DNA from 2 places in the Alistipes ihumii AP11 genome. Region 1 is predicted to be linked to the other one. Evidence: riboswitches for the same ligand, from Rfam matches in the RefSeq annotation. Region 1 holds a riboswitch; the other holds the start of a gene.
What was found. A riboswitch is a leader RNA that binds a small molecule or an ion and turns the genes downstream of it on or off. The one in region 1 is predicted to bind cobalamin.

Region 1 (7,342 bases):
AAAAAAATGCTCATTGTCACATAAAAGAAAAATACATATATTTAAATCACTATTTACAACTCAATAACCCATATTATGACTTATGCAATTTATTTCGGATTGGCTTTCATACTTTTTTTAATTCAAAACTGGATTGGTAGTCGCTCATATTCAAAAGGATATGTGCGATTTTCATTACTTGACGAACAAGATGAAGCCATATCATTCAATTATGCAGTTAAAGTCTTTGGGCCTTTAGTCTATTTGATTTTATGTGTAGCAATACTACAATATTTTCAATTAAACGAATATGTAAGTAATATCATATACGTAATATATTTTTATATAATACTACGTCTACTAATCATAATCTTATATGGTAGAGGACGCATCGTAAATTGGTGGATAATATCTATTTACTACTTATCAATTATTCTAATAGCATACATATTTTGCCAAACATTTATTGATAAAGTAAATGATATTTTACCAGACTTTTCAGAATTAAAAAATGAGATATGGTTACTCATAATCATTTTTATATATCAAATTGGCAATAGCACCCAAGAATCTACACCTGCTAATCAAATATATGAACCAACATTAGCTTATCTCCCTGAATTGAAAAATCGAAAGAAAAAATACATACTAAGGAATTATACAAAATTTAGTAAAAAATATTCTTCTTTATTACCAGACAATCCCAGCCTCCAAATTGTAATAATATCCATATTAATATTTGAAAACTTTAATAAGCCTCAATTTATAAGATTATTAGAAAGAATATGGGTTAGAGTTAGCAATAAACCAGCAACGCAAGGAATTATGCAAATTGCGCATAGCAAGCCGTTATCAGATATCGAAAGTGTACGCATTGGATGTTCCAGTTTAAACCAGAAATATCTTGACAATAAAGACTCATATAAACCATTTCGCCGCACAATAAAATATCATTGCCCTGATAGAAAATATATTCGTCAAATATTATTCATTTCAAAAGCTATTATTGATAATACCACAACTCAAAGGTCATTTAATGATTTATATTCAGAAATAACTGACGAGTTCTCTTTATATGATTGATTTGGAGTTAAATTGCGTCGTATCTTAAAGAATAGGGAAAGAGGGCCGAAAAAATGCGGCGTTTTCTTTTGACACCAGCAATACTGTACTAATTCACTTAATTATTAACCTGCATTGGGATTTCACAAATGTGTCAACCAATGTGTTAACCGAGAAATAACGGTAAAAGCGAAAAGAAGTCAATATGTGCGTTAGAATGTGTTTGAAAGGCGTTTTTATACAACACAAGCCATTTAGCGTACCTGCTTTGGGTGCAGGGGGGCAGGTTCGAATCCTGGTACCCGACAACGGAGAAAAGCCTTTCAGACTACTCTGAAAGGCTTTTCTCCGTGTGGATGTGACCGCCGCATATCGTCGTTTTTCGCTCGGGTTACACCTTTTTTGCCCGTTTGTGTAAACTGAGATTTACCGGATGAGAAAGTGTCGATAGGTGGCTTCGGGTAGCTTTTCCTGTACGGTCGGAGTATGCGACAGGGCCGGCAACGAAAAATTGCCGGCCTTGTTCGATAGTCATCCGTATCGTGTTTCTGCCTATTCTCCGTGCAGGGCCGCGTCTTTTTGCTTGTATTCGCGGATCAATTCAAAAATGTAAGGGCCGCGTTCGGTCGGCGTGCAGCTTTGCTCGATGTTGCCTCGCAGCGAGAAATTCCAAAACAGGGAGAGTTGGACTCCGGCTTTGAGGAACGCTTCGAAGAACGGAACGTATTCCTCGCGCGATCCGCGGATCGCCCCGAACTCGCCCATTACGTATACCTTGCCCAGCGATCGGGCCGTTTCGACGGCGATGGCGATCTGCTCGTCGAGGGAGACCTTGCCCAGATCGGCAAACTGGCGGCCGTGCTGGTATACGTGCTCCGAGACGGTTTCGATCGGTCCCGGATTCAGTATGCGGCTGATCTTGCGGTATTGTTTCGTGTCGTCGATTGTCATCCGGTCGCGGGTATACTGATTGTACTGGGTTTCGCGCAGGATCGCGTTGCCCGAGAGCAGCATTCTGCGGTCGGGATCGAGCCGGCGGACGATGCGCGTGAACGTGCGGTAGGCGTAAAGGATATCCTTGCCCCTGATCCGCCAGTCCGGATCTTCCGTCCCGAAAACGTCACGCCAGTCGGGCGGGTCGGCCTGGGTATGGCGCTGGGCATATTGGGGCAGGTCGGCGTGCAGGTTGAACTCGTTGCCGAACTCCCATGCGAAGATGCTTTTGTATTCCCTCAGGGATGTGACGATGTCGGTCGTGTAGGCTTTCAGGAACTCTACCGTTTTGCTGCCCGGCCTGCCCCAGCTGCGGAGCGGCTCGCCGAAATATTCCGGCACGGCGGCATAATGCCACATCAGGCAGGGGATCAGTCCGATTTCCAGTTCCTGCGCGCGGGCCGCGATCTGACGCAACGCATCGATATAGGCGTCCCGGTCGGTCATGTACGAGGCTCCGAGCTCGGCGCTGTAATAGATGCCGCAGTTGAAGCGGATGAGGCCGATCCCTTCTTTCTTGAGCAACTCGAGCGTTGCGAAAGAGTCCGACAGGTCGATCCGCAGTCCGTCATCTGTGAATTTGAGCGCGCAGTTGAACAGGTCGTAGCAGTTCATGCCGATGTCGCGGTACTTGTGCCCGGCAAGGAAAATGGTCGGCTCGCGGTTCGGGTCGTCTTTCGCCCGCTCGACATAGAGGCCCTTGCGCGCCCCGGAATCGTTCCAATAGGTTTGTACGGTTTCGTTCGCTCGCGAGGCGGAAGCCGCCGCGAGACAGGGACCCGCCATGGCCGCTATGGCCAGTACGGATCGGTAAAGCATTCGTTTGGTCATTTCCATTTGGGTTTTCACAGCAAAAATAAGACACCCGGGCCGTAGGAGCAAGGCTGCGGCCGGCTTTTTCTTTGCCTTGACAGCGCTGCCGGGCGTTTCGTCAGGTGGTTTTATTGATTGTCTGAGGCTTATGCGATACGGGAAGCGCCTGCAACCGAACGGTTTCGGCGGATAGTCGAATAAATCTTTTCCCGAACAGTTGCATTTTTGACGTAAATTTTATTATCTTTGCACCGCGTTTGAACGGAAGTGGCCCGAGGCCATGTTCGAACGCGGAACTCGTTCGGGGTGTAGCGCAGCCCGGTTAGCGCGCCAGCTTCGGGAGTTGGAGGTCCCGGGTTCGAATCCCGGTACCCCGACCAAATTCAAATCCGCTTATTTAAGCATCGAGCCCTTGCATCCCGAGCAAGGGCTTTTTTGTTTTCAGTCTTTGTGCTTGCGAGGGCTGGGCCGGTACGTTTCCCTTGTCGAAATGCCTGAAAGAATCGGATGTATGCGGAATACCGGCTGGAATGTAAAAAGATGGCGGCCGCCTGCCGTTGAGGATAGGCGGCCGCCGGAGAGGGCGCTTCTTTTAGGCTGTGAGCGAGAAAAGGATGGTGCAGAGAATGGATACGACAAACAGAATGCTGAGCGTCAGCGTGGCCGTGTCCGCTTTTTCGAGTGCGGTCGATTGCTTTTTTTCCATAATCTTTTGTTTTTCGTTGATTGCTTCCTTGTGGGGGCTTGCTTTCCGTCCGTTGAAAGAGGTCCGGTAGGACGCGATGCAAAATCGGAGCCGTTTTGTCCGTTTCCCGCCGTTTGCAGGCTGCTCGTGCCGGCTTGCCGCCGTGCAGGGAAAGATTCCCAGCCGATTGCCCTGCGGAAAAATGTCCGTTTTTTTCCGTGCGGACTTCCGTTCCCCGGATGCAAAGCCTGTGGTATTGATCGAACGTCGGGCGGCTTCCGTGAGTAACGGGGCAACGGCCTGCCGTCGTCCGCTCCTGTCCCGAATCGGCTCGTAAGATACGCTCATCGAAGAATAGCGTTGGGCAGAGCGATTTCGGCGGTCCTTGACGCGAGCCGCTCGCGGGATTCCGGAGCGTATGGAAGTGGCTGCGGACTTTCCCGTCTCGGTCGAATCGGCTCTTCGTCCGGGCTGTTTTTGCTTTTGGGGGTACTTTGTTCCGATATATTCGCTATCTTTGCGAACGTGTCGAGGCTCGATCCCGACGGGCGGACCGTCCGGGAGACGAATGAGGGAACGCCGTGCGAATCGGCGACAGTTACCGCTGCTGTATGTCTCGGCTTCTTTTCGGTCCGGGTGGCCGGCAGAAGCGAAACGTTCCGGAACGGATGCCACTGGCCTTTGGGCCGGGAAGGCTTCGGAGCGGAGACGAGTCAGAAGACCGGCCCGGCACGTTTCGATTACAGCCTGCGGTGTATGGGCCGGTAATCCGTCCGGAGCTTCTCTGCGGACCGGTTTCCCCTGTGGCCGTGCTGTATGATAATGTACGGCGATTATGAAAAGAAGAATCCTTGTCGCGCTATTGGCGTTGCTTCCGGCTTTCGGGATCGTGACGTCCTGCATGGACTACGGGGCTCGGGCTCCCGAAAAGATCGGTGCGGACGGCCGGGGGCTGTTCATTACCAACGAAGGAAATTTCATGTACGGGAACGCTTCGTTGTCCTACTACGACATCGATTCGATGCGGGTGGAGAACGAGGTGTTCCGTCGCACGAATACGATCAAGCTGGGCGATGTGGCCCAGTCGATGGCGATTCGCAACGGGCTGGGGTATGTTGTCGTCAACAATTCGGGCATCATATTCGTCATCGATCTCGATACGTTCGAGCTCAAGGGAATGATCGAGGGACTGCTTTCGCCCCGCTACATCCATTTCCTGAGCGACGAAAAGGCCTATGTGACCGACTTGTACGCTTGGCACATCACGATCATCAATCCGAAAACGTTCGAAATCACCGGCCGCATCGACGTGAAGATTCCGGGCAAGAATCAGCCGTCGACCGAGCAGATGGTGCAGTACGGCGACTTCGTTTTCACGAACTGCTGGTCGTACGATAACAAGATACTGGTCATCGACACGCGCACCGACAGCGTCGTCAAGTACATCGAGGTCGGCAAACAACCCACTTCGCTCGCGCTGGACCGTTTCGGCAAGATATGGACCGTCACCGACGGCGGTTATCCCGGAAGTCCTTACGGACAGGAGGCGCCGGGGCTCTACCGGATCGACGCCGCCACCCAGCGGGTCGATAGGGCTTTCATGTTCCGGTTCGGCGACCGGGCGTCCGAGGTTTGTCTGAACGGCACGCGCGATACGCTGTATTTTATCAAGGATCATGTCTGGCGCATGGACGTCCGCTCCGAATCGCTGCCCGAAAAGCCGTTTCTGGAGAATATGACAGGCAACTACTGGTACGGGCTGACGGTCGATCCCCGGACTTCCGAGGTCTATCTGGCCGATGCGCTCGATTACGTGCAGCCCGGCTGGGTTTTCCGTTACTCGGCCCGGGGCGGGCTGCTCGACAGTTTTCAAGTCGGCATCATCCCCGGGGCTTTCTGTTTTAAATGACGATCGCTATGAACCGACTGTATAGGACCGCTCTGGCGGCCGCGCTGACGCTGACGACAGCCTCCCTGAGGGCGGCGAACGGGACCGTCTGCGAGTCTCCCGAGGCGTCCGAGCCTCTTTCCTCGCGCACGATTCGGCTGAAGGAGGCCGTTGTGACCGGGCGGCGTCTGGCCGACATCGGAGTGACGAAGATGAATCTCGATTCGGTGGCGCTGCGGCAGAACGTGACCAACAGTTTGGGCGACCTGCTGTCGCAGAGCACGCCGGTATTCATCAAGTCGTATGGCCGGGGAACGATGGCGACGGCTTCGTTCCGGGGCACGGCTCCCTCGCATACGCAGGTGACGTGGAACGGCATGAAAATCAATTCGCCCATGCTCGGCATGGTCGACTTCTCGCTGATCCCTTCCTATTTCATCGACGAGGCGAGCCTCTATCACGGAGCCGGTTCGGTCGGGGTGTCCGGGGGCGGTTTGGGGGGGGCGATCACGCTGGGGACCAAACCGCTGGGCGAATCGGGAGCCGGCGTGCACTTCATTCAAGGCATCAGCAGTTTCGACACTTACGACGAGTTCCTGCGTTTCACCTACGGCACCCGGAAGTTCGAGTCCTCGACCCGCGTATGCTACGTGACCTCCGACAACGATTTCGAGTATCGCAATTACGATAAGTACGAGCAGATCGACGGGCAATGGGTCTATCCGATGGAGCGGAACAAGAACTGCTCGTACCGCGATTTTCACTTGTTGCAGGAGTTTTACTATCAGCCCGACGAGCGGAATCGCTTCGGGCTGGCGGCCTGGGTCACCGATTCGCGGCGCGGCATCCCGATGCTGACGGTGGACTACAAGGAGGAGGGACAGGCCCGCTCGACGCAGGACGAGACGACGCTGCGTGCGGTCGCCTCGTGGGACCGTCGCGGCGACGGGCTGAAAATGGGCGCCAAGGCCGGCTATATCTATTCCTACATCTTGTATCGTTACGACGGGAATCCCGATCCCGACAGCGGCGAGCTGCAGCAGATGATCCACTCGCACAGCCGGATCAACTCCGGCTACGGGCAGTTCTATGCCGAGTATTATCCTACGCCGAAGTGGGCGTTGACGGCCAATGCGTCGGTCAATGTCCATTCGGTGAGCAGCCTGGACGACCCCGATCTGGGCGGGGCGCAGCCCGAGGATACGATCCGGCTCGGCTATGACAAGGTAAGGGCCGAAGTGTCGCTGCTCGCTACGGTGAAGTACCGGCCTCATCCGCGTCTGGGGCTGGGTATCGACCTGCGCGGCGAGAGTTACGGACGGAACCTGACGCCGCTGATTCCGGCCGGGTTCGTCGATTATACGCTGTGGCCCCGGTTCGGCGTCGTGCTCAAGGCTTCCGTCGCTCGCAATTACCGCTATCCGTCGCTGAACGACCTTTATTTCAAGCCGGGCGGCAACGATTCGCTGAAAACCGAAAAGGGATATACCTACGAAGGGGGCATGGAGTTCCGCGTGAAGGAGGGAGCATTCGATTTCGGCGGCGAGGTTACCGTCTACAATTCGCATATACGCGACTGGATCGTCTGGCTGCCGACATTCAAAGGATTCTGGACGCCGCTCAACGTCAAGAAGGTGCACAGCTACGGCGTCGAGCTCCGGGGCGACTTGTCCGTGAAGCTGGGACGCCGCTGGGCATTGAACCTGAACGCTTTCTGGGCCAAGACCCGCTCGATCAACTGGGGCGATCCGAAAGAGTGGTACGACCAGTCGATCGGCAAGCAGCTCGTTTATGTCCCCGAATATTCCTCGGGCGTTACCGGAAGGCTTTCGTGGCGCGGATACGAGCTGACCTACCGGTACAACTATTACAGCGAGCGCTATACGACATCGAGCAACGAGAAAGGATCCAGTCTCTATTTG
Region 2 (7,342 bases), 220 kb from region 1:
TGCATGCCGGCGTGCTGATGAAGCTCGGCGGCTACGGCTGCTTCCGTGTGGCGATTTTCCTGATGCCCGAGGCTGCGAACGAGCTGTCGTGGATTTTCCTGATCCTGACCGGCACGAGCGTCGTCTACGGCGCGCTTTCGGCCATTAAGCAGACCGATCTGAAATATATCAATGCCTACTCGTCGGTGAGCCACTGCGGCCTGGTGTTGTTCGCTATCCTGATGCTGAACCAAACGGCGATGACCGGCGCCGTGCTGCAGATGCTGTCGCACGGTCTGATGACGGCCCTGTTCTTCGCGCTGATCGGTATGATCTACGGTCGCACGCACACCCGCGACATCCGCGAGATGGGCGGCCTGATGCGGGTGATGCCGTTTCTGGGCGTCTGCTTCGTGATCGCCGGACTGGCGTCGCTGGGCCTGCCGGGTCTCAGCGGTTTCGTGGCCGAGATGACCGTCTTCGTCGGATCGTTCGAGCATACCGACACTTTCCACCGATTCTTCACGATTCTGGCTACGACGTCGATCGTCATCACGGCCGTCTATGTGCTGCGCATGGTGGGCAAGCTGCTTTACGGCGCGGTGCAGAATCCCGAGCACCTGAAGCTGACCGACGCGACTTTCTCCGAGCGCTTCTCGGTAGCTACGCTGATCGTGGCCATCGCCGGGCTGGGCATGGTTCCGCTGTGGGTATCCGACATGATCAGTTACAGCCTGATCCCCGTTATTGAACAATTAACCCGATAATTCGTTATGGATTACAGCAATTTTCTGATGATGAAAGAGGAGCTGTCGCTGATCGCAGTGATAGTCGTCCTGTTGCTATACGACCTGTGCGCCTCGAAGAAGGCTTTGCGCTATTTTCAGCCGGTAGCCTGCGTGCTGGTGGGTGTCCATACGCTGCTGAATCTCGTTCCCGGCGCTGCGGGCGAAGCGTTCGGCGGCATGTACCAGTACACGCCGATGATGAGCGTGGTCAAGAGTATTCTGAACATCGGAACGCTGATCGTGCTGATGCAGGCCGGCGGATGGCTCGCGGGCGAGTCGACCGTTCATAAGCGGGGCGAGTTCTATTTCCTGACGCTGACCACGCTGCTGGGCATGTATTTCATGATCTCGGCGGGAAACTTCCTGTTCTTCTTCATCGGTCTGGAGACGGCCTCGATCCCGATGGCGACGCTCGTCGCGTTCGACAAGTACCGGCACAAGTCGGCCGAGGCGGGAGCCAAGTATATCCTGAACGCGGTATTCGCTTCGGGCCTGTCGCTTTACGGCATGTCGCTGCTGTACGGTACGACCGGAACGCTCTATTTCGACGACATTCCGGCGACCGTTACCGGTTCGCCGCTCCAGATCATGGCGTTCGTGTTCTTCGCCGTAGGGCTGTTCTTCAAGATTTCGCTCGTGCCGTTCCATCAGTGGACGCCGGATGTCTACGAAGGCGCCCCGACGCCGGTTACGTCCTATCTCTCGGTTATATCCAAGGGATCGGCCGTGTTCGTGCTGATGACGATTCTCATCAAGGTGTTCGCTCCGATCGCCGCGCAGTGGCAGGGCATTCTCTACGGCGTGATCGTCGTGACGATCACGCTGGCGAACCTGTTCGCGATCCGCCAAAAGAATCTCAAGCGTTTTCTGGCCTATTCGTCGATCTCGCAGGCCGGCTACATCATGCTCGGCGTGATCGGCGGGACGGCTCTCGGCATGACCTCGCTCGTGTACTACGTGCTCGTCTACATGGTGTCGAATCTGGCCGCCTTCGGCGTGATCGGCGTGATCGAGAACCGGACAGGCAAGCTGACGATAGCCGATTACAACGGCCTCTATGCGACGCATCCGAAGCTGAGCCTCGTGATGACGCTGGCTATGTTCTCGCTGGCCGGAATACCGCCTTTCGCGGGCTTCTTCAGCAAGTTCTTCATCTTCGCCGCAGCCGCCCAGCAGGGCTACTATATTCTGGTGCTGATCGCGCTGCTCAATACGATCATTTCGCTCTACTACTATCTGCTCGTGGTCAAGGCGATGTTCATCAACAAAAACGATACGCCGATCGAGTCGTTCCGCAGCGACGGCTATACGCGCGTGAGCCTCGTGGCCTGTAGCGCGGGCATTCTGCTGCTGGGTATCCTGAGTGTCGTGTACGACCAGATCTCGCTGCTCGCGTACGGTATGTAAAAATATGTACGGGGCGGGTTCGCCCCTGACGAAAGCGGCAGGCCTCACCGGGGCTTGCCGCTTTCGTTTGATCGGTCGATTCTCGTTTTCGGCCGGTGCGTCGTTCGTTTCGTCTTGGCTCCGGCGGTTTTCGCCGGCGAAGTCTTCCGTACGGAGCCGGTAAGTCCGGGCGGCTATTGTCCGCCGATGCTTGTTGCGGGGTTGGGCAGGGATAGGGATTCGCTCCGGCAGAACGAGACGGGCTCGGAAGACTTCGGATCCGGTAGTAGGGGCGACAGAACGGTACGATAGAGTAAATAAGCGGCGATGGAGTGGCATGGTAATGATGGAGCGGTTCGGCTCGTCGCAGTCCGGGCATGCCCGGACTGCGCGTGCCTTGCTGCTCGGGAGAGCGTTCCCTCGTGCCGGCGTTTCGCCGGGCGGATGAAAATCGGTCGTCGAAAAGGTTGTCCGATAGAAAAAAGTGTTTAACTTTGTCTCGTCGGGTAAGGGTGGCGTTTCGCCTCGGCGAAGAAGCCTCAATAGGGAATCCGGTGAAGAGCCGTGCTCGGAATCCGGAGCTGTACCCGCAGCTGTAAGTCTCTTTCCATGCGTCGGGCGATCCGAACAGTCACTGTCTCCTTCCGGGGGCGGGAAGACAGCCCGGGGCGAGACGAGCCAGAAGACCTGCCCTTGCTCCCGCGCATCGATGCTTCGGGTCCAAAGCGGAATGCAAGTTTTTCCGGGTTTTCCGGAGCCTGCTTTCACTTCAAGATATTTCTTGCCCGAGGAGAAGGGACGATCTCTTTTCGTGCCGGCGATCTTCACCGTGCCGCATAGGGGAGCCTCGGAGCGTCGGTTTTCCCTGATGAGCGACAGATGGGGGGATGCCATAGCCCCCATCTGTTCTCATTTCAAGCGAAGAGGGAATATCCGGTTCCGACTCCGGACCCACGCGCCCGAGAGACGGCTTTTCCTGGAAAGGAGAGTCCGTAAGCGGCGAAAGCGCGCCTCTGCCTAAGGGGAAGTTGGCATTTCGGATCGTTATGTTAATTTTGTCTTCGATATGAAAAATCGCTGGAAAATCGGCCTGACATGGTTGGCCATAGCGCTTGGGACGGCATCCTGCCGGCCCGTCGCTACGGCCGCTACGGCGACAGAATCCGATTCTACCGCCTATGCCGCCGTCTTCACGGTCCGGCATGCGGACAGTTGTACGCTGGTCGATATAGTCGATCCGTGGGATACGACGCGGCTGTTGCAACGCTACGTGCTGGTCGATCGATCGGCTCCGTTGCCCGACAGTCTGCCCGAGGGAACGCTCGTCCGGGTTCCGTTGCAGCGGGTCGTCGTCTATTCGGCCGTGCATTGCGGCATGTTGGAGGAGCTGGGCGTAGCCGACCGGATTGCCGGCGTGTGCGAGTCGCGCTATATCGACTTGTCGTTCGTCCGCGAGGGGATCGAGCGGGGAACGATCGCCGATCTGGGCGAGGCCTCGTCGCCCGATCTGGAGCGGATGATCGCGCTCTCGCCCGATGCGCTGCTCGTCTCTCCGTTCGAGAATACGGGTTACGGCCGGGTCGAGAAGTCGGGTATTCCGCTGCTCGAGCTGGCCGACTATATGGAGGCGGAGCCGATGGGCCGGGTCGAGTGGATTCGTTTGCTGGGGTTGTTCTTCGGTCGGGAGACCGAAGCCGAGAAGCTGTTTCGCGCGACCGAGAGCGCGTACGATTCGCTGCGCGCGCTCGCCGAAAACGTTTCCGAGCGGCCTACCGTGATTTCGGAACGCAAGTACGGAGCCGTGTGGTATGTGGCCGGCGGCCGAAGCTATATGGCTCGTCTGTTTCGGGATGCGGGAGCCGATTACCTTTGGGCCGACGATCCGAGTGCCGGGTCGATTCCGCTCTCTTTCGAGGAGGTATTCGAGAAGGGCGGCGCGGCCGATTATTGGCTGATCAAGTACAATTCGGCCGAACCGCTGACTTACGACGGCCTTCGCCGCGACTACGAGCCTTACCGTCGGTTCGCCGCATTCGAGAATGGCCGAGTCTATGCCTGCCATTTGGGACAATCGTCCTATTTCGAGGAGACGCCGATCCATCCCGACCGCCTGCTGCGCGATCTGATCGGGGTTTTCCATCCGGAATTGCTGCCCGGATACGAGTTGCGATACTTCAAGCCGTTGGAGCCATGAGTATTCGTCCTGCCCGTTCGGTTCTTTGGGCCGTGACGGCCGTCGTGCTGTTGTGGGCGGCCAACCTGTTTCTCGGATCGGTCCGCATACCGTTCGCCGAGGTGTGGGCCGTATTGACCGGCGGAGAGGCTTCGCAGCCTTCGTGGGGCTATATCGTGCTCGAGTCGCGCTTGCCGCAGGCGGTCGTGGCTCTGCTGTCCGGCGCTGCACTGGCCGTTTCGGGCCTGATGTTGCAAACCGTGTTCAGCAATCCGCTGGCCGGTCCGTCGGTGCTCGGAATCGATTCCGGAGCCAGTCTGGGCGTGGCTTTGGTCATGTTGTCGCTCGGGGGAACGGTCGGCGGCGGTCTCGCGCTGACGGGCTATCTGGCCGTCGTGGCAGGGGCTTTTGCAGGAGCTGCGTCGATTTTGGGTATCATCATCTTCTTCTCGACGCTCGTGCGCAGCAACGTGATGCTGCTCATTATCGGCATTATGGTCGGTTACCTGACTTCCTCGCTGATTTCATTGCTGAATTTCTTCGCAACGGACGAGGGCATCCGTTCGTACGTATTGTGGGGAATGGGCGACTTTTCGAGTGTCTCGCTCGGGCAGCTGCCCGTTTTCTGCTCGATGCTCGGTATCGGACTGCTGCTCGCAGCGCTGCTCGTCAAGCCGCTCAATGCCCTGTTGCTGGGCGAGCGTTATGCCGAGAATCTGGGCGTGCGGGTGAAAAGGGTCCGTTTGCTGCTGCTCGTGAGTACCGGCCTGCTGACGGCCGTCGTGACGGCTTTCTGCGGCCCGATCTCGTTTATCGGACTGGCCGTGCCTCATCTGGCCCGGCTGATGACCGGCTCGTCGAACCACAAGCTGCTGATGCCGCTGACCCTGCTGACCGGCTCGGCCGTCGCGCTGGCCTGCAATCTGGTCAGTACGCTGCCCGGCGGATCGGGCGTGCTGCCGCTGAGCGCTATCACGCCGGTAGTAGGCGCTCCGGTGATTATCTATGTGATCGTGAATCAGAAAAGAATCCAATATTTCAACTGATGGAACCAACCGGTACGGCTCTCGGCGCGCAGGACCTTTCGATCGGCTATCCGGCTCGTGGCCGGAAAGGCGGCCGGCTGTACGGCGCCCTTTCTCTGGCTCTCCGCTCGGGCGAGCTGACATGCCTGCTCGGACCCAACGGAGCGGGCAAGTCGACGTTGCTGCGCACGCTCGGCGGTCTTCAGCGGCCTTTGGACGGTCGGGTGACGTGGCAAGGAAGACCGCTGGAAAGGTACGGCGCTCGAGAGCGCTCGCGTTTGCTGGGCGTGGTGTTGACCGACCGGTCGCAGGCCGGCGGCCTGCGCGTGCGCGAGCTGGTCGAAATGGGCCGCTATCCCTATACGGGTTTTTTCGGCCGTCTCGATGCGGCCGACCGGCGGGCGGCGGACGAGGCGATCGAGGCCGTCGGCATGACGGCCAAGGCGGATTCCTATGTGGCCGAGCTATCCGACGGGGAGCGCCAGAAGGCGATGATCGCCAAGACGCTCGCTCAGCAGTGTCCCGTCATTCTGCTCGATGAGCCGACTGCTTTTCTGGATGTGGCGAGCCGCATCGAAATCATGGAGCTGCTTCATCGTTTGGCCCGCTTGCAACATAAAACGGTCTTGCTTTCGACGCACGATGTCGAGCAGGCTCTCCGGCTTTCCGACCGGATCTGGCTGCTTTCGCGTGCCGAGGGATTTTGCTGCGGTACGCCCGAAGACTTGGTGCTTTCGGGCCGGATGGATCTCTATTTCGGGCGAGGCGGTCTGTTTTTCGATCGGCAGGCCGGGGGATTGCGCAGCAGGCAGGACGATGCTCCCGCCGTGCGGTTCGAAGCTGCGGACGAGGCTTTGGCCCGCTGGACGAAGAATGCGCTGGAACGCAACGGATTTCGTCCGATATCGGACGGCCGAGACGAATCGCTTCCGCTCGTGCGGGTTTCGGCGCTTGATCGCATCGAGTGGTACCGGCCCGGTTTTCCTTCTCTGACTTGCCGTTCCTTCGAAGAATGGGTCGGAGGCGGCCTCTGCGACGTAGCGGAGCGTTCCGGAGCCGAATAGTTCCGGATGCGACTATCCGCGGTTTTCATCGATGCAGGCTATATCTGTATAGCCGGCGAAAGGCGGCCGTTCTTCTGTCGGCGCATCGGCCGTTCGCTCTTTGAGCGGGATATCCGTGCGCATATTTCGAGCATGCGTTCCAGTGTCGGAAGGAGCATGCTCCGTTCCGTTTAGGCCGCTTTTCCTCTCTCCTTCGGAAGGTCTGTATGTTCGGCTTGCCGCGCTGTGGCACGCGTATTGATGAGCTCCTGACATAGGAATAAATTTAAAAAAAGAAAGCTATGTATTTTTTATGGTATTTGCTTATCGGGCTGGTTGCCGGGTGGATTGCCGGCCTGATCGTTAAGGGGAGCGGTTCCGGAATGCTCGTCAATCTGATCGTGGGTATTATCGGCAGCATGCTCGGCGGATGGATTTTCAGCCTGTTCGGCTGGGTGGCCGTCGGGACTTTCGGAAGCCTGATTACGTCGGTGGTCGGTGCGATCGTGCTTTTGTGGATCGTTTCGCTGGTGAGCCGGCGGAAGAAAGTTAGGTGATGTTTAAATCTCATGATTATGGAAAATTGTAAAAACGGGGCCAAGACGAAGGCCGAGGAAGTCATGCACGACGTCAAGAAAAACGTGACGCATGCTAAGTACACGGTGAAAGAAAAGGCGACTCATGCCGCTCATGTCGTCAAGGAAAAGGCGCAGAAGACGACAGATCGGATGGAGGAGAAAATGAAATGATTCCGATGACGCGGAAGAGGCGGGCCGGGCATATTGTCCGGCCCGTTTCTTCGAGCCGGTCCGCGAGGTCTTGCCGGGGAATTGCGCAGGTAAGGCGAGTTCCCGAACGATCGGGCCGGCTTCTTCTTGTCGTTTTTATGGGGGCGTAATGCCGTCCGGTCCGACCGTATTATACGAAAAAGGCACGGAAATACGTTTG

Region 2: another riboswitch for cobalamin. It lies ahead of NQ491_RS10585 (ABC transporter substrate-binding protein); the one in region 1 lies ahead of NQ491_RS00295 (YncE family protein).

What each region holds. Positions count from the first base shown of each region.
Region 1 covers NZ_CP102294.1:61,986-69,327, forward strand. The annotation lists gene NQ491_RS00280 (hypothetical protein) at 76-1,062, shown strand; gene NQ491_RS00285 (cellulase family glycosylhydrolase) at 1,594-2,865, opposite strand; tRNA gene NQ491_RS00290 (tRNA-Pro) at 3,150-3,227, shown strand; cobalamin riboswitch at 4,046-4,276, shown strand; gene NQ491_RS00295 (YncE family protein) at 4,368-5,441, shown strand; gene NQ491_RS00300 (TonB-dependent receptor) at 5,450-7,342, shown strand, end outside.
Region 2 covers NZ_CP102294.1:2,618,801-2,626,142, forward strand. The annotation lists gene NQ491_RS10575 (complex I subunit 4 family protein) at 1-746, shown strand, start outside; gene NQ491_RS10580 (NADH-quinone oxidoreductase subunit N) at 753-2,174, shown strand; cobalamin riboswitch at 2,647-2,862, shown strand; gene NQ491_RS10585 (ABC transporter substrate-binding protein) at 3,220-4,347, shown strand; gene NQ491_RS10590 (iron ABC transporter permease) at 4,344-5,372, shown strand; gene NQ491_RS10595 (ABC transporter ATP-binding protein) at 5,372-6,415, shown strand; gene NQ491_RS10600 (GlsB/YeaQ/YmgE family stress response membrane protein) at 6,697-6,951, shown strand; gene NQ491_RS10605 (hypothetical protein) at 6,970-7,143, shown strand.